Regions from separate parts of the Streptomyces sp. CMB-StM0423 genome, predicted to be linked through region 1. Evidence: riboswitches for the same ligand, from Rfam matches in the RefSeq annotation. Region 1 holds a riboswitch; the other holds the start of a gene.
What was found. Region 1 has a riboswitch for S-adenosylmethionine ahead of CXR04_RS27770 (aminotransferase class V-fold PLP-dependent enzyme). Riboswitches for the same ligand answer to the same signal wherever they lie in the genome.
Positions count from the first base shown of each region.

Region 2: linked by a shared signal. The riboswitch ahead of thrC (threonine synthase) and the one ahead of CXR04_RS27770 (aminotransferase class V-fold PLP-dependent enzyme) in region 1 are both predicted to bind S-adenosylmethionine.

Region 1 is NZ_CP025407.1:6,387,130-6,397,105, forward strand. Features, by position in the region: gene qcrB (cytochrome bc1 complex cytochrome b subunit) at 1-1,278, shown strand, start outside; gene trpD (anthranilate phosphoribosyltransferase) at 1,405-2,472, shown strand; SAM riboswitch class IV at 2,585-2,702, shown strand; gene CXR04_RS27770 (aminotransferase class V-fold PLP-dependent enzyme) at 2,895-4,271, shown strand; gene CXR04_RS27775 (glycerate kinase family protein) at 4,291-5,475, opposite strand; gene CXR04_RS27780 (SLC13 family permease) at 5,532-6,956, opposite strand; gene CXR04_RS27785 (response regulator transcription factor) at 7,047-7,739, opposite strand; gene CXR04_RS27790 (sensor histidine kinase) at 7,739-9,151, opposite strand; gene CXR04_RS27795 (hypothetical protein) at 9,155-9,502, opposite strand; gene CXR04_RS27800 (Lrp/AsnC family transcriptional regulator) at 9,589-9,870, opposite strand.
Region 2 is NZ_CP025407.1:3,511,275-3,521,250, reverse strand. Features, by position in the region: gene CXR04_RS15135 (DUF3263 domain-containing protein) at 11-256, opposite strand; gene otsB (trehalose-phosphatase) at 294-1,154, shown strand; gene CXR04_RS15125 (alpha/beta fold hydrolase) at 1,327-2,187, opposite strand; gene CXR04_RS15120 (CGNR zinc finger domain-containing protein) at 2,291-2,812, shown strand; gene CXR04_RS15115 (alpha,alpha-trehalose-phosphate synthase (UDP-forming)) at 2,868-4,295, opposite strand; gene CXR04_RS15110 (glucosyl-3-phosphoglycerate synthase) at 4,758-5,720, opposite strand; SAM riboswitch class I at 5,902-6,041, shown strand; gene thrC (threonine synthase) at 6,059-7,363, shown strand; gene CXR04_RS15100 (MoaD/ThiS family protein) at 7,360-7,638, shown strand; gene CXR04_RS15095 (cold-shock protein) at 8,035-8,238, shown strand; gene groL (chaperonin GroEL) at 8,624-9,976, shown strand, end outside.

The DNA of each region.
Region 1 (9,976 bases):
GCGCTGATCTTCATCGCCGCCATGGCGACGCACATGATGCGCGTCTTCTTCACCGGCGCGTTCCGCAAGCCGCGCGAGGTCAACTGGCTCTTCGGCTTCACGCTGCTGGTCCTCGGCTGCATCGCCGGCTTCACCGGCTACTCGCTGCCCGACGACCTGCTCTCCGGCACCGGCGTCCGCTTCATGGAGGGCGCGACGCTGGCCACCCCGGTGATCGGCACCTACCTGGCGTTCTTCCTGTGGGGCGGTGAGTTCCCAGGGACGGACATCATCCCGAGATTCTTCGCCATCCATGTGCTCCTGGTGCCGGGCATCATGCTGGGGCTCTTCGTGCTCCACCTGATCCTGGTCTTCTACCACAAGCACACCCAGTTCGCGGGCTCCGGGAAGACCAACGACAACGTCGTGGGCGCGCCCTTCATGCCGATCTACGTCGCGAAGGCGGGCGGGTTCTTCTTCCTCGTCTTCGGCGTGGTCGCGGTGATCGCGGGGATGTTCACCATCAACCCGGTCTGGGATCTGGGACCGTACAGACCTGATCTGGTCTCCACCGGAGCCCAACCGGACTGGTATATGGGCTGGACCGAGGGTCTGATCCGGTTCATGCCCGGCTGGGAATGGAACATCCCCGGCGGCTACACGATCAACTTCGGGGTGTTCATCCCGCTGATGATCGTGGGCCTCGTCCCGATCGCGATGGTCGCCTACCCGTTCTTCGAGACCTGGGTCACCGGCGACCACCGCGAGCACCACACCCTGGACCGCCCGCGCAACGTGCCGACCCGCACCGCCTTCGGGGTGGCCTGGCTGACCTGGGTCTTCGTGCTGCTGATGGCCGGTGGCAACGACCTGTGGGCGACGCACTTCCACCTCTCGATCGAGTCGATCACGTGGTTCGTGCGGGTCTCCTTCTTCGCCGCCCCGGTGCTGGCCTTCTGGATCACCCGGCGCATCTGCCTCGGGCTGCAGCGGCGGGACCGCGAGAAGGTTCTGCACGGCCGGGAGACGGGCATCATCAAGCGGCTGCCGCACGGCGAGTTCATCGAGGTGCACGAGTCGCTGTCGCAGGACGAGATGCACAAACTCACCGCGCACGACCAGCACGCGCCGCTGGAGCTCGGCCCGACGGTCGACGACAACGGCGTGGTGCGCAAGCAGGGCCCGGTGGAGAAGCTGCGGGCCAGGCTGTCGCAGGGCTACTACGGCGAGTCCGGTCAGATCGCGAAGCCGACCAGGCGCGAGTACGAGGAGATCACCAGCGGTCACGGGCACCACTAGGGCCTGTCCGCCGCCGGGCGATCACCGCCGGGGCCCCCGTCCAGCAGTTGGACGGGGGCCCTTCGGCGTACTCTGCGGTCGATAGGCTGACGCCCGACAACTGAGACGACCCCGGGACGGTGTGCCATGAGCGTGCAGACGGCAGCAGGAGGCGACAGCACGGCGGCGCGTTCCTGGCCGGATGTCATCAGCGCGCTGATCGCCGGGCAGGACCTGGGCGCCGAGGACACCGCCTGGGCCATGGACCAGATCATGTCGGGCACCGCGAGCAACGCGCAGATCGCCGGGTTCGCGGTCGCCCTGCGCGCCAAGGGCGAGACGGTCGCGGAGATCTCCGGGCTCGTGCGCACGATGTACGCGCACGCCAACACCATCGCCGTCCCGGGGCCGACCGTGGACGTCGTCGGCACCGGCGGCGACCGGGCCCGTACGGTCAACATCTCCACCATGTCCGCGATGGTCGTCGCCGGGACCGGCGCCAAGGTCGTCAAGCACGGCAACCGGGCCGCGTCCTCCGCCTCCGGCGCCTCCGACGTGCTGGAGAAGCTGGGGGTCAACCTCGACCTGGCGCCCGAGCGGGTCGCCGAGGTCGCGGAGGAGGCGGGCATCACGTTCTGCTTCGCGGTCAAGTTCCACCCCGCGATGCGGCATGTCGCGCAGACCCGCAAGGAGCTGGGGGTCAGCACCCCGTTCAACTTCCTCGGCCCGCTCACCAACCCGGCCAGGGTCGGCGCGCAGGCCACCGGCGTCGCGGACGCCCGGATGGCGCCGATCATGGCCGGGGTGCTGGCCGAGCGCGGCACCTCGGCGCTCGTCTTCCGCGGCGACGACGGGCTGGACGAGCTGACGACGACGGCCACCTCCCAGGTGTGGACCGTGCGCGGCGGCGCGGTGCGGCAGGAGCGCTTCGACCCCCGGGACGTCGGCATCGAGCTGGTGCCGGTGGAGGCGCTGCGGGGCGCGGACGCCTCGTACAACGCCGATGTCGCCCGCCGGCTGCTGGCCGGCGAGACCGGCCCGGTGCGCGACGCGGTGCTGCTGAACGCGGCGGCGGCGCTCACCGCCCTGGACACCGACGCGGACGGCCCGCTGCCCGACCGGATCGCGGCGGGCATCGTACGGGCCGCGGAGTCGATCGACTCGGGCTCCGCGCTGCGGGCGCTGGAGCGCTGGGTCGCGGCCAGCAACCGCTGAGGCGGGGCGGGGGTTTCCCGGTACGGGCGGCCCCTGCCGAAATCCGGAGGGTTGCGGACAGTCCGGGCAACCGGGTTGCGCCGCGGCTCTCCGGTGCGCATACTCCTGACCAGGTCACGAGCGACAGCGATCAAGGCCCCGGCCCGCTGTCCGGCAACCCTCCGTCCGTGGCGGGGTGCCCCGGGTGATGACCGGGCCGCAGGCAGCGAGGTCTGCGGCAAGCGCGGACCCCTCGCGAATCCAGGGGTCCTGGTCGGCCGAGGGAGTACCGCCGTGAGCAAGCGAATGCGCTAGGGGCCTTCAGCCCCTCGCCGCCGCGCGCGTCTATCCGCAGGGTCTCCGCCGAGCGTCGCGCGCGTCCTTTCCGGGCCGTACGGGCCCGTCACCCCGCACATCTCGACGCCTGCTCACGGGAGTTCCGCATGTCCGCGTCCACGCTCACCCCCGCCTGTCTGCCCGTCCTCGGCCGGGATGTCCGCGCCCCGCTCGTCACCGGCAGCGACGCCGAGTACGCCGCCCTGGACTACGCCGCCAGCGCCCCGGCGCTCCAGCGCGTCTGGGACGACGTCGCCGCCTACGCGCCGTACTACGGCAGCGTGCACCGCGGCGCCGGGTACCTCTCCCAACTCTCCACCGAACTCTTCGAGTCCAGCCGTGCGACGGTCGCCGGGTTCCTCGGCTGCCGCCCCGACGACCAGGTCGTCTTCACCCGCTCCACCACCGACTCGCTCAACCTGCTGGCGACCGCGCTGCCGCCGGGCACCGAGGTCTACGTCTTCGAGACCGAGCACCACGCCGCCCTGCTGCCCTGGCAGCACGACGGGTCCGCGGCCGGCCGGGTCACCGTGCTCGCCGCGCCCGGCAGCCCCGAGCAGGCCGTGGCGGCGCTGGACTCGGCGCTCGCCGCGCGGGTCGGCGACGGCCCCGCGCTGGTGTGCGTGACGGGCGCCTCGAACGTCACCGGCGAGCTGTGGCCCGTACGGGAGCTGACCGCGGCGGCGCACCGGCACGGGGCGCGGCTGGTCCTGGACGCGGCGCAGTTGGCGCCGCACCACCCGGTGGACGTGGCCGAGCTGGGCGTGGACTGGGTGGCCTTCTCCGGGCACAAGCTGTACGCGCCCTTCGGCGCCGGCGTCCTCGCCGGGCGGGCGGACTGGCTCCAGGCCGCGCCGCCGTACCTCGCGGGCGGCGGCGCCAGCCGGCGGGTGCTGCGCGCGGTGGACGGGGGAGTGGACGTCGAGTGGCAGACGACGGCGGCGCGGCACGAGGCGGGGTCGCCGAACGTCATCGGCGCGTACGCGATCGCGTCGGCGTGCAAGGCGCTGACGGAGGCCGGGTTCGGCGAACTGGTCGCCCGGGAGCGGGCGCTGGTGGCGCGGGTGCTCGACGGGCTCGCGGCGCTGCCGGGGGTGCGGGTGCTGTCGCTGTTCGGCGCGGACGCGGCGCGGGTCGGGGTGATCTCGTTCGTGGTCGAAGGATGGAGCAGCTCGCATCTGGCGGCGGCGCTGTCGGCGGAGCACGGGATCGGCGTGCGCGACGGGCTGTTCTGCGCGCACCCGCTGGTGCGGGCGCTGCTCGGCGAGGCGGGGGAGTCGGCGGAGTGCGGGGGCGGCGCGGCGGACGGTGAGCGGCCGCTGAACGCGGTGCGGGTGAGCTTCGGGGCGGGCACGCCGGACGAGCACGTGGACCGGTTCCTGGCGGCGCTGGGGTCGCTGGTGCGCGACGGGGCGCGGTGGTCGTACCGCACGGTGGACGGCCGCTGCGTCCCCGCCTCCGCCGCGGCACCCGCGGTGGCCTGAGCCCGGCAGGGGCCCGCGGCTACCTCGGGTTGCCGGTCCCGGCAGGCCGCCCGGCCAGCGCGCTGCCGATCAGCACCATGCGCAGCGTCCGTTCGGCCGCGTCCGCCAGGAACTCCCGGGCGCGCAGCAGGGCTTCCGGCAGCGCCATCGGGCCGGGGATGATGGTCCCGTAGGCGTCGACGCCCGTGCCGTGGACCTCCTCCGCGCCCTCGCCGATCGTCCCGGCGAGGGCCAGGACCGGGCGGCCGTGGAGCTTGGCGCGGCGCGCCACCTCCGCGGGCACCTTGCCGCGCGGGGTCTGGTGGTCGAGGGCGCCCTCCGCGGTGATGACGAGGTCGGCGGCGGCCAGCCGGGCGTCGAGGTCGAGGTGGCCGAGGAGCACCTCGAACCGCGGCAGGAGGCGGGCGCCGACCGCCGCGAGGCCCGCGCCGAGGCCGCCGGACGCGCCGGTGCCGGCACCCAGGCGCAGGTCCGTGCCGGGGACCGGGAGGTCGCGGGTGAGGACGTCGGCCCAGCGGTCGAGGGCGGCGGCCAGCTCCTCGACCTGCTGCGGGGAGGCGCCCTTCTGCGGGCCGAAGACGCGGGCGACGCCGCGGGGGCCGCAGAGCACGTTGTACGGGTTGCAGGCCACCAGCAGCTCCGTCCCGGCGAGCCGGGGGTCGAGGCCCGCGGAGTCGATGCGCGCGAGGCGGGCGAGGGCGGCGCCGCCGGGGGCGAGGTCGCGGCCTTCTGCGTCGAGGAGCCGGGCGCCCAGGGCCGTCAGGGCCCCGGCGCCGCCGTCGGAGGTGCCGGAGTCGCCGCAGCCGACGATGATGCGGCGTACGCCCCGGTCGAGCGCGGCGCGGATCAGCTCGCCGACCCCGTACGTCGTGGTGCCGCCCGGGTCGCGCCGCGGGCGCGGCACGAGCGCGAGACCCGCGACGGCCGCCATCTCCACCACGGCCGTGGTGGAGTCGCCGAGGAGGGCGAAGTGGCTCTCCAGCCGGTCGCCGAGCGGTCCGGTGGCGGCGTACGGGACGAGCCGCCCGCGGGTCGCGGCGGCCAGCGCCTGCGCCGTACCCTCGCCGCCGTCGACGAGCGGGATCAGGTCGACGGCGGCGTCCGGCAGCACCCGGCCGACGCCTTCGGCGATGGCCTCGGCGGCGGCCTCGGCGGACAGGGACTCCTTGAAGCCGCTGGGGGCGACGACGAGGCGGTCGAGCATGAGGTCTCCTGAGGGTCGGAGCGGTGTACGGGAGTCCGCGGCCGGCGGGCGGCGGTTCAGTCGTCGAGGACGGGCACGCCGAGCAGCGGCCAGGCCGCGAGGGCGAAGAGCAGCACCAGCGCCGCCGTCAGCGGCGCCAGCACCGCGGCCGTACGCAGCAGGTCCCGCGGCGTGTACGTCGCCACACCCGGTATGCCGGAGAAGAGCGCGACGGGCTTGGCGGACGCCGGCAGCGTCTGGCAGAAGCCCGCCGCCGCGGTGGACGCCAGCGCGGCGGCCACCGGGTTGACCCCGGCGGCCAGCGCCGCGGCGATGACCAGCGGGACGAGCACGCTGGAGCGCGCGGAGCGGGACTGCAGCACGAGATGCGCCGCGGTGCTCACGGCGACCACCCCGGCGAGGAACGCCCACGCGGGCACGGAAGAGCCGCCGGGGAGCCCGGAGACCAGCCACGCGGCGGCCTCCGACTCCGACAGCGCGATGCCCATCGCCATCGTCGCCGCCATGAACAGCAGCAGCGACCACGGCACCGTGCGCAGCGCGTCCTTCAGCCGTACGGTCCCTATCGCCGGCGACGCCGCGACCACCGCGCCGATCAGCGCCACCACCGCCGGCGGCACCCGGTGCAGCGGCTCGCTGCACCACAGCACCACCACCGTGCCCAGCAGCAGCGCGCAGCGCGCCTCGGCCTGCGACAGCGGCCCGGTGACCGGCTGTTCCGTGTGCTCCTGGATCTGCTCGGCGGTCAGGTGCACCGGGCCCTTGCGGTCCGCGCGCCTCGTCATCGTCAGCAGCACCACCTCGGCGGCGAGATGGGCGCTGGCGATCGCCAGCGGCAGCCCGAGCAGCAGCCACTCGGTGAAGCCGATCTGCTCCCCGGTCGCCTCCCACAGCACCGACACCGTGATCAGGTGCGCCCCGGCGCCGATGAGGGTCGCCACCGCGGAGAGCAGGATGACGGTGGGGAAGAGCAGCGCCAGCATCACCACCAGCCGCTTCCGCTCGCCCAGCGCCCTGGCCAGGGCGAGGAACACCGGCAGCGCGAGCGCCGCCCGGCCGGAGGTGGCCGGCACGGCGAAGGCGGTGACGACGAGCGCCGCCGTCGTCAGGTGCACCAACTGCCGTACGGAGTGCGCCCCGGTGACCAGGAACACCGCCGCCCGGCCCGCGAGGCCCGTACCCGCCACCGCGGCGGCGAGCACGAACGCGCAGATCAGCAGCCACACCGTCTCGTCGCCCAGGGTGCCGAACAGCGTCTCGCTGTCCAGCACCCCGGTGACGACGAGCGCGAGGCCCGCGCCCAGCGCGATGAACGTGTCGTCGATGGGCGTGCCGATCCAGGCGCAGGTCGCCAGCGCGAACACGGCGAGGGTCAGGCGCCCGTCGGCCGTCAGCCCCGGGGCGTTGCCCGGGACGGCCAGCAGGGCGCAGATGCTGAGGGCCACGCACAACGTCGCGGTCTGGCGCAGGGAGAGGCTCACGGGAAAGAGCCTCCGCGGCGGCCGTGAGCCTCTGATGAGCCGAAGATTAAGGAGATTTCACCTTTTACCCGGGCGTCATCCGAACGAGTGTCAGCGCGACAGCCCGGGTTCATCCGGCCGGCGGGCCGGCAGCCGGTAACCCATGCCGCGTACGGTCTCCACCCGCTCGGCGCCCATCTTCTTGCGCAGCGCGCGCACGTACACGTCCACGATGTTGGAGCCGGGGTCGAAGTCGTAGCCCCACACGTGGGAGAGGATCTGCTCGCGCGAGAGCACCTGCCCGGGGTGGCGCAGGAAGAGTTCGAGGAGCACGAACTCCCGGGCCGTCAGGTCCACCATGCGCCCGCCGGCCTGCGCCCGGCGCGTGCGCAGGTCGAGCGAGAGGTCGCCGCTGCGCAGCACCGTCACCTCGGGCGCCCGCGCGGCGGTACGCAGCCGCAGCCGCACCCGGGCGAGCAGCTCCTCGAACCGGAACGGCTTGGTCATGTAGTCGTCGGCGCCGCCTTCGAGGCCCGCGACGGTGTCGGTGACCGACGCCCGCGCGGTGAGCACGATCACCGGCACCGTCGAGCGCGCCTCGCGCAGTTGGCGCAGCACGGTGAAGCCGTCCCGGCCGGGCAGCCCGATGTCGAGGACGACCAGGTCGAAGCCGCCCGTGAGGGCGAACTCGAACGCGGTGTCGCCGTCCGCGGCGACGGTGGTGGTGAAGCCGTTGGCGCGCAGCCCCTTCTCCACGAAGGAGGCGATGCGTTCCTCGTCCTCGGCGATGAGAATCCGGTTCATCACAGACCCTCCTGAAGGATCAGGGTAAAGGTGGCCCCGCCGCCTTCGGTGGGGCTGAGTTCGACGTGCCCGCGGTGGCCCTCCGCGATGGCCTTGACGATGGCCAGACCCAGGCCCGCGCCGCCGCCGCGGGAGCCGCGGCGGGCGGTGCCGCGGCGGAAGCGCTCGAAGATGAGGTCGGCGTCCTGCGGCGGGATGCCGGGGCCGCTGTCGGCGACGTACAGCTCGACGTGCCCTTCCGCGGTCCGCGAGCCGATCCGGATCCGCCCGCCGGGCGCGGTGTGCTGCACCGCGTTCTGGGCGAGCTGCACCATGGCCTGCGTGACGCGCTGCGGGTCGAGGCGCATCTCGCCCTCGGCGACCTCGCTCAGCTCCCAGTCCCGCTCGCCCAGGGTCCTGGCCTTGACGAACACGTCCGCGGTCAGCTCCGCCAACTGCACCGGCTCCGGCTCGACGAAGTCCGGCCGCTCGGCCTTGGCGAGCAGCAGCAGGTCCTCCACGATCCGCGTCATCCGGTCCAGTTCGTCGGTGACCAGCCGCAGCGTCTCCTCGCGCTCCGCCGGGTCATCGCCCATCAGCTCCAGGTGCCCGCGCACGATGGTGATGGGCGTACGCAGCTCGTGCCCGGCGTCATCGACGAACTCCCGCTGGGCGGCGAACGCCCGCTCCAGCCGGTCCAGCATGGCGTTGAACGTCGCCGCGAGCGCTGCCGTCTCGTCCCGGTCGGCCCGTCCGCGCACCGGGATCCGCCGGGTCAGGTCCTGCTCCGTCAACTGCGCGGCGGTCTGTCCCACCAGCCGTACGGGCGCCAGGATGCGGCCCGCCACCGCCCAGCCGATGGCGCTGACGACCACCAGCGCCATGGCCGAGATCATCAGCATGATGACGAACACATCGCTCACCTGCTCGCGTTCGCGTTCGGTGTGGATGGCGACGACGAACGCCGCCGCGTCCGGCTCCTCCTTCGCGCCGATGCCGACCTTGGCCCAGCGCACCTCGCCCGAGGGCCGGTCGAGGGAGCCCGTGCGGTCGCCGGACTCGAAGATCGCCCTGCGGCCCGCCTTGTCGTTCTCCAGCGGCTGGGACATCGTCAGATCCCGCGGCTGGACGAGCTGCTTCGGCCCGTCGCGCTGGCGCACCAGGCCCAGCAACTCCTCGTCCGGGTCGGCGTACTGCCGCTCCAGGAAAACGGTCAGCAGCCGTTCCGGGTCGGTGAAGGGGCGGCTCGTCTCGGGGTCGACGCCCCGCTCGTAGAGGCTGGCGAACTCCCGCGTCTCCTGTGCCAGCAGCCGGTCGACCCGGTGCTCCAGGTCGCGCAGCAGGATGGAGCGGGTGGTGCCGGCGACGGCGGCCAGGGCTGCCGTCATCACCACCAGCAGCAGCAGCAGAATGCGGGCACGCGCGGAGATCATCGATCAGTCGTCGAGCTCATCGTCGTCGTTGCCGCCGCCGGAGTCGTCCCCGGTGTCGTCCGCGTCGTCGTCACCGCTCGCGCTGCCCGACGGATCGGTCGAGGGGCCGTCGCGCACCGGCGGCGGCGAGACGGTCTGCTTGCCCGTCTCCCTGCCCGTCTCCTCGCCCGGCGACGTGCCGGTCGACGGCGAGGTGGACTCCGGCGGGGAGGACGAGCCGCCCTCCATCTCCACCCGCGCGGGCGGACTGGGGTCCTCCGGGTCGTCGGTCAGGGCGTAGCTGGTCGCGGCGACGCCCAGCGGGATCGCCACCACGGCGGTCAGTGCGGCCATGCGCTTCGAGAAAGCCATGCGTCCGAGGCTGCGGCCGGCGGGTGCCGCACAGCGTGAAGGACGGATGAGAGATTCTTCATCTACGGCCCCGAGCGCACACCGCGCTATTCCTCCAGGCCGATGGCGAACGCCGCTTCGAGGTCGTGCTGCGAGTACGTACGGAAGGAGATGTGCGTCTCGGTCCCCGCCACGCCCGGGACCTTGCTGATCCGGCCCGGGATCACGTCGGCCAGATCGTCGTGGCGCGCCACCCGGACGATGGCGATCAGATCGTGCGCCCCCGTGACCGAGTACACCTCGCTGACCCCGTCGATCGCGGCGATCGACTCCGCGATCTCGGGAATGCGGTCCACGTCGGTGTTGATCAGAACGATCGCAGTGATCATGTGTTCGCTCTCCCTCTCGGACCCGCGTGCGGCGCTCACTCTATCTGTCTGCCTAAGACCTCGCTCCAGGTCGTAGGGTGGGGGCACGGCCTGCGACGACGGTCGG
Region 2 (9,976 bases), 2.9 Mb from region 1:
GGACGGGGCGTCAGCCCTCCCGGGCGTCGCGGCGGGCCTGCCGGACGCGGCGCAGCCGATTGACCGTCACCGGGTCGTACTCCTGCGCGCGCGGGTCGTCCAGGAGCGCGTTGAGCACCTGGTAGTACCGCGTGGGGGAGAGCCCCAGGCGCTCCCGGATCGCCCGTTCCTTCGCGCCCGGACCCGGCCACGCGCGCTTCTCCAGCGCGAGGACCGCCAAGTCCCGCTCGGTCAGCGTCGGGTCACTCTCAGACATGCCCTGCACGTTACCGCGGGCCGGTAGGGTCCTGGACATGGGCAGCACCTCCGCATCACAGCTCCCCGTTCCGCGTACCGAGGCGGGCCGCGCCGGCCTCGCGGCGCTCCTCGCCGACCCGGAACAGGCCCTCGTCGCCTTCGACTTCGACGGCACCCTCGCGCCGATCGTCCCCGACCCCGACTCCGCGCGGGCCCACCCCGGCGCCGTACCCGCGCTGGCCCGGGTCGCGCCGCGCGTCGGGACCGTCGCCGTGATCACCGGCCGGCCCGCCGCCGTGGCCGTACGGTACGGCGGCTTCGCAGGCGTCGACGGGCTGGCGCACCTGCGCGTCCTCGGCCACTACGGCGACGAGCAGTGGGACGCCGCCACCGGCACCCTGCGCGCCCCGGACCCGCACCCCGGCGTCGCGGCGGTGCAGGCCGAGCTGCCGGGCGTGCTGGAGGCGGCGGGCGCCTGGCGGGGGACGTGGGTCGAGGACAAGGGCCGCGCCGTCGCCGTCCACACCCGCCGCGCCGACCACCCCGCCGAGGCCGCCGACGCGCTGCGCAAGCCGCTGGACGACCTGGCGGCGGCCCACGGCCTCGTGGTCGAGCCCGGCCGCTTCGTCCTCGAACTCCGCCCCCCCGGCATGGACAAGGGCCGCGCCCTCACCGCCCTGACCCGCGAGACCGGCGCCCGCACCGTCCTCTACGCCGGCGACGACCTCGGCGACCTCGCGGCCTACGACGCCGTGGACGCGCTGCGCCCGGAGGGCGTCGCCGGCCTGCTGGTGTGCAGCGCGGCGACGACGGGCGAAGGCGCGGACGCGCTGGCGGACCGCGCCGACCTGACGGTCGACGGACCCCAGGGCGTGGTGGACCTCCTGACGACCCTGGCAACGGCCCTCGGCGAGTAGCCCCCGGCCGTCAGACTCGGAGCCCCGCGCCTTCCGTCTCGGAGCCCCGGGCCCCGCGGACTCCGTAGCCCCGGGGCACCTCGGGCTCCGCAGCGCCGCGCAGCCGGCCGCCGCCAGGCCGCCTGCCGCGTGCCCCCCGCCCCCGCGACGACGCGGCGGGCACGCCGTCCCCTCAGTCCGAGAGCCGGCGCAGGAAGTCCCGTATCAGCCCGGCGCTCTGCGCGAACCGTGTCGTCAGCGGGAAGTGACCGGCGTCCAGCAACTGCACCTGCGCGTCCTTCGCGTCCCGGGCGAAGGCACGCGCACCGTCGGCCCCGAAGATCTCGTCGTGCCGCCCCCAGGCCGCGAGGACCGGCGGCTGGTGCACACGCAGATACTCCTGCCAGTCCGCGTACCGGCCGGGGTTCGTGCCGTAGTCGAGGAAGAGGTCGAGCTGGATCTCCTGGTTGCCCGGCCGGTCCAGCAGGGCCTGGTCGTGCACCTCCAGCGCCGGGTCGACCAGCGAGGTGTCCGGGACGCCGTGGCTGTACTGCCAGTGCGTGGCGTCCGGGGTGAGGAGTGAGCGGAGCGCCTCGCGGTTGGCCGGCGTGGGGTCGGCCCAGTAGGCGCGGAGGGGGGTCCAGAAGGGGGTGAACCCCTCGTCGTAGGCATTGCCGTTCTGGCTGACGATGCCGGTGATGCGCTCGGGGTGGCGCAGGGCGAGGCGGAAGCCGACCGGGGCGCCGTAGTCGTGGACGTAGATCGCGTAGCGCCGGCCGCCTAGCTGGTCGAGCAGCTTGTCGACGACGTCGGCGAGATGGTCGAAGGTGTACGCCCACTCCTCGGCCGGCGGCGCGGAGCTGAGCCCGAAGCCGGGGTAGTCGGGGGCGATCAGGCGGAACTCGTCGGCCAGCTCGGCCATCAGCGGCGCGAAGCCGACGGACGAGGTCGGGAAGCCGTGCAGCAGCACGAGCGTCGGCGCGCCCGGGTCGCCTGCCTCCCGGTAGAAAACGTCGAGGCCGTCGATGCGGGCGGTGCGGTGGCGTACGGTCACGGCGAACTCCAACCATCAAAATGGACTTGAACGGTTACGACGGGAAAAACCTAACCCGCTCCCGTCAACCTGTCAACTCGACTTCAACGGTTACACTGCTCGTATGGCACGACCGCTGACCGGCGAACCGCTGGCCCTGGACCTGGTGAACACCTGGTGGATCGACGAGGGAAGCCCCGTCGACTTCTTCTACGAGCCCGACGGCGTCAGCCGCTGGCTGGGTGAACACGGCCTGTCCGATCCCGCGGCCGACGCCCCCGGCCCCGCCGCCGTGCGCGAGCCGCTGACCACCGCCCGCGCCGCCCTGCGCGCCGCCCTCGACGGCGACGAGCAGCCGCTCGACGAGATACTGGCCCACGGCGCCCGCCGCCCCCTGCTCCGCGCCGGCCGGGCCACCTCGGAGATCGTCGTGGACGACCCCGCGTGGCTGCCGGCCTGGGTCGCCGCGGCCGATCTGGTCCGGCTGTACGAGGAGCACCCGGAGCGGGTCCGCGGCTGTGCGAACCCCGAGTGCGTGCTGTGGTTCTACGACATCAGCAAGAACGGCCGCCGCCGCTGGTGCTCGATGGAGGGGTGCGGCAACCGCGCCAAGGCGGCCCGCTTCCAGGAGCGCCACCGCCGCTGAGGGCGCCGCCGCCCGTACCGCGGGCCGCTGAGGGTGGCGCGGCCCGTACCGTCGGCTACGCCCGCAGCGCGTCCAACTGCGCGAGGAACCACGCCTGCGGCGGCAGCGCCGTGGCCGCCGCCGCCAGCCGCTTCGTCCGCCGGGCGCGCTCGTCGCGCGGCATCGTCAGCGCCGCGTGCAGCGCGTCCGCGGTGGCCTCCACGTCGTACGGGTGCACCACGAGCGCGTCCTCGGCGAGGTCCGCGTACGCGCCCGCCTCCCGGGACAGCACCAGCGCGCAGCCGTCGTCCGAGACCACCGGGATCTCCTTCGCGACCAGGTTCATCCCGTCCCGCAGCGGATTGACGAGCGCCACGTCCGCCAGCCGGTACGCGGCGAGCGAGCGGGCGAAGTCGTCCTCGACGTGCAGCACGACGGGCTGCCAGCCGTCCGTCCCGTACGCCTCGTTGATCTCGGCGGCGAGGCGGCGCACCTCGGCGGTGTAGTCCCGGTACACGGCCAGGTCCTGCCGCGACGGATACGCGAACGCCAGCTTCACCACCCGCCCGCGCCACTCCGGCCGCGCTTCCAGCAGCCGCCGGTACGCGAGCAGTCCGCGGACGATGTTCTTCGACAATTCAGTCCGGTCCACCCGCGCGACGACCTCGCGGTCCGCGCCGCCGATCTGCTCGCGCAGGGCCGCCATCCGCTCGGCGACGTCCGGCCGCCGCGACCGCTCGCGCAGGAATTCGGCGTCGGCGCCGAGGGCGTGCACGTCGACCCAGGTCGTCCGCTCCCCCCGCGCCTCCTCCCCGGCCCACGTGACATCCGCTTCGCCGCCCAGCACGTCGCGGCAGCAGCCGGCGAACGCCTCGGCCCACCGGCGGGTGTGGAAGCCGACGCGGTCGGCGCCGAGCAGCCCGCGGAGGAGGGCGGCGGCGATGTCGTCGGGGAGGAGCCGGAAGTACTCGGGCGGTGCCCAGGGGGTGTGGGTGAAGTGCGAGATGCGCAGGTCGGGGCGGCGCTCGCGGAGCATGCCGGGGACGAGGCACAGGTGGTAGTCCTGTACGAGCACCGCCGCGCCCTCGGCGGCACCGTCGGCGAGGGCGTCGGCGAAGGCGCGGTTGTACGTCTCGTACGCGGCCCATTGGCGGCGGAACCCGGCGTCGAAGACGGGGGCGACGGGGATGTCGTAGAGCATGTGGTGGACGAACCACAGGACGGAGTTCGCGACGCCGTTGTACGCGTCGTGGAAGACGTCCGGGTCGATGCCGAGCATCCGCACCCCAGGCTCGGCCACCCCCCGCCGCACGGCCTCCCGGTCCCCGTCACCCAGCGCGGCACACACCCACAGCGCCCCGGCCTCGGGCCCCACGGCACTGAGCCCGGAGACGAGCCCGCCGCCGCCGCGCTTGGCGACGAGTTCCCCGTCGTCGCCGACGGCGTACGAGACGGGCCCGCGGTTGGACGCGACGAGCAGGGGAGCACCGGGCGACACGACCATGCGCCGAGCCTAGCCACGGCAGACCCCGCCGAAACGCAACCGGGGCGGTGTGGCCGATACCGGTGGGGGCACGTGGGCCGGTGAGGCGAGGGGGCTGAGGACGATCGAGGGCCCCGGGCAGGGGCCCGGGGCTGGGGAATGCAGTCGGCCGGGGGGAGAGAGGGGCTCGCGGAGGTCTCGGGGGATGCGGCCCCAAGGAGGCTCGGACGGAGCCCGGCCGGGTCTCGGGAGAAGCCCCGTGACCGTCCGGGGCGCAGCCCCGCCGGGGGGTCTGGAGGCAGAGCTCCGTCCGGTCCGGGGCGCAGCCCGCTGGGGTCCGGGGGCAGAGCCCCGCTGGGGTCCGGGGCGGAGCCCCGTGGGGGTTCGGGGGCGGAGCCTCCGGCGGGGTCTCGGGGCGCAGCCCCGAGTTTCGGGAAGGGGCGGGTACGGGGATCACCCCACCCCGCCACCGCCCGGCCAGGGCTACGCCGCTCGGCGTTCCACATACTCGGGGACCTCCCCCATCGGCGGCCGCTCCTCCGTGTCCACCCCGTACGTCCGCGGCTCGAACGCCCCGTCCGCCCCCCGGTCGAACTGCGTCAGCCGCGGCCGCACCAGGTGCCCCCGCGCCAGCCGCAACTGCGCCGTGCGGTAGATCGCCGCCGCCATGCGCCCCAGCGCGCGGTCGTCCTGGTGCCGGTGCCGCCGGACGCCGACGTCGACCTGCGCCAGCGCGCCCAGCCCCACCGTGTGCAGCGCGTCGACGAGCAGGCCCAGCTCCACCCCGTACCCGACCGGGAACGGCAGCCGCTCCAGCAGCGACCGCCGCGCCGCGTACTCCCCGCCCAGCGGCTGGACGAAGCCGGCCAGCAGCGGCCAGTGCAGGTTCAGCAGCGGCCGGGCCACCAGCTCGGTCACCCGCCCGCCCTGTCCGTTCGCCCCCGTGCCCAGCGGCCTGTCGTACACCGCCTTCACGAATTCCACGTCAGGATCCGTGAGCAGCGGCCCCACGATCCCGCTCACGAACGCCGTGTCGAAGTCCCGCAGGTCCGCGTCCACGAAGCACACGATCTCGCCGCGCGTCACCAGCAGCGACCGCCACAGCACCTCGCCCTTGCCCGGCACCGCAGGCAGCCGCGGCAGCACCTCGTCGCGGTGCACGACCCGCGCGCCGGCCGCCGCGGCGACCTCCGCCGTACGGTCCGTGGAGCCGGAGTCCATCACGACCAGCTCGTCCACCAGCCCGCCGTCGCCGGGAGCCATCAGCTCCGCGCGGATCGCCGCGACGATCGCCCCGACCGTGGCCTCCTCGTCGAGCGCGGGCAGCACCACGCTCACCGTCCCGCGTGCCCCGAGCGCCCGCTTGGCCGCCAGCAGCCGCGCGGGCGGCCGGTCCGCCGCGGACCAGGACCGCGTCTTCAGCCACTGCTCCACGTCATCGAGCACCTGCGGGCCTCCCCTTGCCGGGTGTCCTGTCCGGTGTGAGAGCCGTCTCGCGTATCGGACGGCCCTCACAACTGTCCTGGTCGTCGGTTACAGTCTTGAACAACGTGCGTGACGTCCCTATGTCGGGGTCCGCGCGCCGGACAAAAGCGCCGGACGGCCCCGCCGGACCTGCGCCATGCAGAGCTCATCCAGAGGGGCAGAGGGAACGGCCCGTTGAAGCCCCGGCAACCCTCCGTCCGGTACTCGCGACGCTGCGAGGCCCCGGACGGTGATGGTGCCAATTCCGTCCTGCGGCGAGATGCGTCGCGGGGAAGATGAGGAGAGAGGGCCTCGCCAGTATGGCTGTAGACACAGCTCCCACCCCCACCGCCGTCGACGGCGCCCCGGATCTGGGCCCCGCCGTCGCGCTGTCGTGCCGGGAGTGCGGGGAGCGGGTGCCGCTGGGTCCGGTGTTCGCGTGCCAGTCGTGTTTCGGGCCGCTGGAGGCGGCGTACGAACTCCCCCCCGGTGACGCCGAGTCCGCCGCCCGGCTGCGGGCCCGTATCGAGGCGGGGCCGCGGAGCATCTGGCGGTACGCGCCGCTGCTGCCGGTCCCCGCGGACGTGGCGGACAAGCCGAACCTGAACCCGGGGTTCACCCGGCTGCACCGCGCCGACCGGCTCGCCGCCGAGCTGGGCGTGACGGGCGCGCTGCACGTCAAGGACGACTCGGGCAACCCGACGCACTCCTTCAAGGACCGCGTCGTCGCCATCGCCGTCGAGGCGGCGCGCGCCTTCGGCTTCACCACGCTGTCGTGTTCGTCCACGGGCAATCTGGCGGGCGCGGTCGGCGCGGCCGCGGCGCGGGCGGGGCTGCGTTCGTGCGTGTTCATCCCGTACGACCTGGAGCACGCGAAGGTCGTCATGGCCGCGGTCTACGGCGGTGACGTCGTCGGCATCGAGGGCACGTACGACGACGTGAACCGCTTCTGCTCGGAGCTGATCGGCGATCCGATCGGCGAGGGCTGGGGGTTCACGAACGTCAATCTGCGCCCGTACTACGCGGAGGGCTCCAAGACCCTCGCGTACGAGATCTGCGAGCAGCTCGGCTGGCGGCTCCCGGACAACATCGTCATCCCCGTCGCCTCCGGCTCCCAGCTCACGAAGATCGACAAGGGGCTGAAGGAGCTGATCGCGACGGGGCTGGTCGAGGAGCGCCCGTACAAGATCTTCGGCGCCCAGGCGACGGGCTGCTCCCCGGTCTCGCGGGCCTACAAGGACGGTCACGACGTGGTACGTCCCGTGCGGCCCGACACGATCGCCAAGTCCCTCGCCATCGGCAACCCGGCCGACGGTCCGTACGTGCTGGACATCGCCCGCCGCACCGGCGGCGCGGTGGAGGACGTGACGGACGCCGAGGTCGTGGACGCGGTGAAGCTGCTGGCCCGTACCGAGGGCGTGTTCGCGGAGACCGCGGGCGGCGTGACCTTCGGCGTGCTGGCGAAGCTCGTCGCGGACGGCCGGATCGACCCGGCAGAGACCACCGTCGCGATCAACACCGGCGACGGTCTGAAGACCCTCGACGCGGTCGCTCCCACCACGGGGCCGAGCGCGATCATTCGTCCCACACTCGACTCCTTCCGAGAGGCCGGCCTCGCATCATGAGCGTGAACGTCCGAATTCCGACCATCCTCCGTACGTATACCGACGGGCGGGCAGAGGTGAGCGCCGAGGGCGCGACGCTGGCCGAGGTGATCGAAGACCTGGAGAAGAACCACCGGGGCATCGCCGGCCGGGTGCTGGACGATCAAGGCAAGCTGCGCCGCTTCGTGAACGTCTACGTGAACGATGACGACGTCCGCTTCGCCGATGGCCTGCAGACTCCCACTCCGGAGGGGGCCGGGATCTCGATCATTCCGGCGGTCGCCGGAGGCTGCTGAACCCCTCTTGCGTGTGTGCGGCCCCACCGATCCGGAGTGGGGCCGTTCGCATGTCCGGACACGCGATAGGGTTGGGACGTTCCCCCCTCGTGGCCCATGTTCCACGCATATGAGAACGCGACAAGTTCCCCGCAAATGCGGAGAGTTAATTGTCGTGATGGTGAGTTATGCCCTGCCCGAGTTGTCGGGGAATGGCGGAAATTGATCGGAAAAATACCGATCGGGTGTCCGCAGAATTCTCGTCCGATTGACCTGTTGCACTGGGCATCTGTGCGGATACATTCAGCCGCGGTCGACGCGTTCCGGCGCACGCCCCGGCGTGTATCCGGGGGTGAGGTCTGACCCGGGTCCGCGGAGTGCGGTCCTGTGTAAGGGCCGGCAATAGGGGAGTTTGGAATGGCTCAGGGCACCGTCAAGTGGTTCAACGCGGAGAAGGGGTACGGCTTCATCGCGGTCGACGGTGGTGCGGATGTCTTCGTCCACTACAGCGCGATTCAGATGGACGGATACCGCACCCTCGAGGAAGGCCAGCGGGTCGAGTTCGAGATCTCGCAGGGCCAGAAGGGGCCGCAGGCAGACATGGTCCGCGTCAGCGGCTGAGCGCCGGGCATCGACCACGGACGACTCGCGACGGCCCGCATCCTCCGGGGTGCGGGCCCTCTGCTGTCCGCGCCCCGTGTCCGTACCCCTCTGTCCGCGCCCCCTGCCCGCGCCTCTCTGTCCATGCCTCCTTCCGCCGCCTGTTGTGCGGTGCCGCGGTCCGGTTCCGCTCTGCGCATGAGAAGCCCCTACCCGCTTGCACTCGCAGGGGGCGAGTGCTAATCATTGGCGTTAGCACTCTCCCCGTGAGAGTGACAGCACGGGACCGGTTCGGTGAGGTCCGTACGCCGGGTGGGAGGGAACCACGCGGGTCGCGGACCGTCCGTCGCGGGCGCCAGCGCGGTCCGGACACAGACGACCCCCCTGTCCGGGAGGACTCAACACAATGGCCAAGACCATCGCGTTCGACGAGGAGGCGCGGCGCGGCCTCGAGCGCGGCATGAACCAGCTCGCCGACGCCGTCCGCGTCACCCTCGGCCCCAAGGGCCGGAACGTCGTCCTCGAGAAGAAGTGGGGCGCCCCCACGATCACGAACGACGGTGTCTCCATCGCCAAGGAGATCGAGCTCGAGGACCCGTACGAGAAGATCGGCGCCGAGCTGGTCAAGGAGGTCGCGAAGAAGACGGACGACGTCGCCGGTGACGGCACGACGACCGCGACCGTCCTGGCCCAGGCCCTGGTCAAGGAGGGCCTGCGCAACGTGGCCGCCGGCGCCAACCCGATGGCGCTGAAGCGCGGCATCGAGAAGGCCACCGAGGCCGTCTCCGCCGCCCTGCTGGAGCAGGCCAAGGACGTGGAGACCAAGGAGCAGATCGCCTCCACCGCCTCCATCTCCGCCGGCGACACCCAGATCGGCGAGCTGATCGCCGAGGCCATGGACAAGGTCGGCAAGGAAGGCGTCATCACCGTCGAGGAGTCGCAGACCTTCGGGCTTGAGCTGGAGCTCACCGAGGGCATGCGCTTCGACAAGGGCTACATCTCCGCCTACTTCGCCACCGACATGGAGCGCATGGAGGCGGAGCTCGAGGACCCGTACATCCTCATCGCCAACTCCAAGATCAGCGCGGTCAAGGACCTGCTGCCGCTCCTGGAGAAGGTCATGCAGTCCGGCAAGCCGCTGCTGATCATCGCCGAGGACGTCGAGGGCGAGGCCCTGTCCACCCTCGTGGTGAACAAGATCCGCGGCACCTTCAAGTCCGTCGCCGTCAAGGCCCCGGGCTTCGGCGACCGCCGCAAGGCCATGCTCGGCGACATCGCCATCCTCACCGGCGGCCAGGTCATCTCCGAGGAGGTCGGCCTCAAGCTGGAGAGCGCCACGCTCGACCTGCTGGGCCGCGCCCGCAAGGTCGTCATCACCAAGGACGAGACCACCATCGTCGACGGCTCCGGCGACAGCGAGCAGGTCCAGGGCCGGGTCAACCAGATCCGGGCCGAGATCGACGCCAGCGACTCCGACTACGACCGCGAGAAGCTGCAGGAGCGGCTCGCCAAGCTGGCCGGCGGCGTGGCCGTCATCAAGGCCGGCGCCGCGACCGAGGTCGAGCTGAAGGAGCGCAAGCACCGCATCGAGGACGCCGTGCGCAACGCGAAGGCGGCCGTCGAGGAGGGCATCGTCGCCGGCGGCGGCGTCGCCCTGCTGCAGGCCGGCCACGTCTTCGAGAAGCTGGAGCTCCAGGGCGACGAGGCCACCGGCGCGTCCGCCGTGAAGCTGGCCCTGGAGGCCCCGCTGAAGCAGATC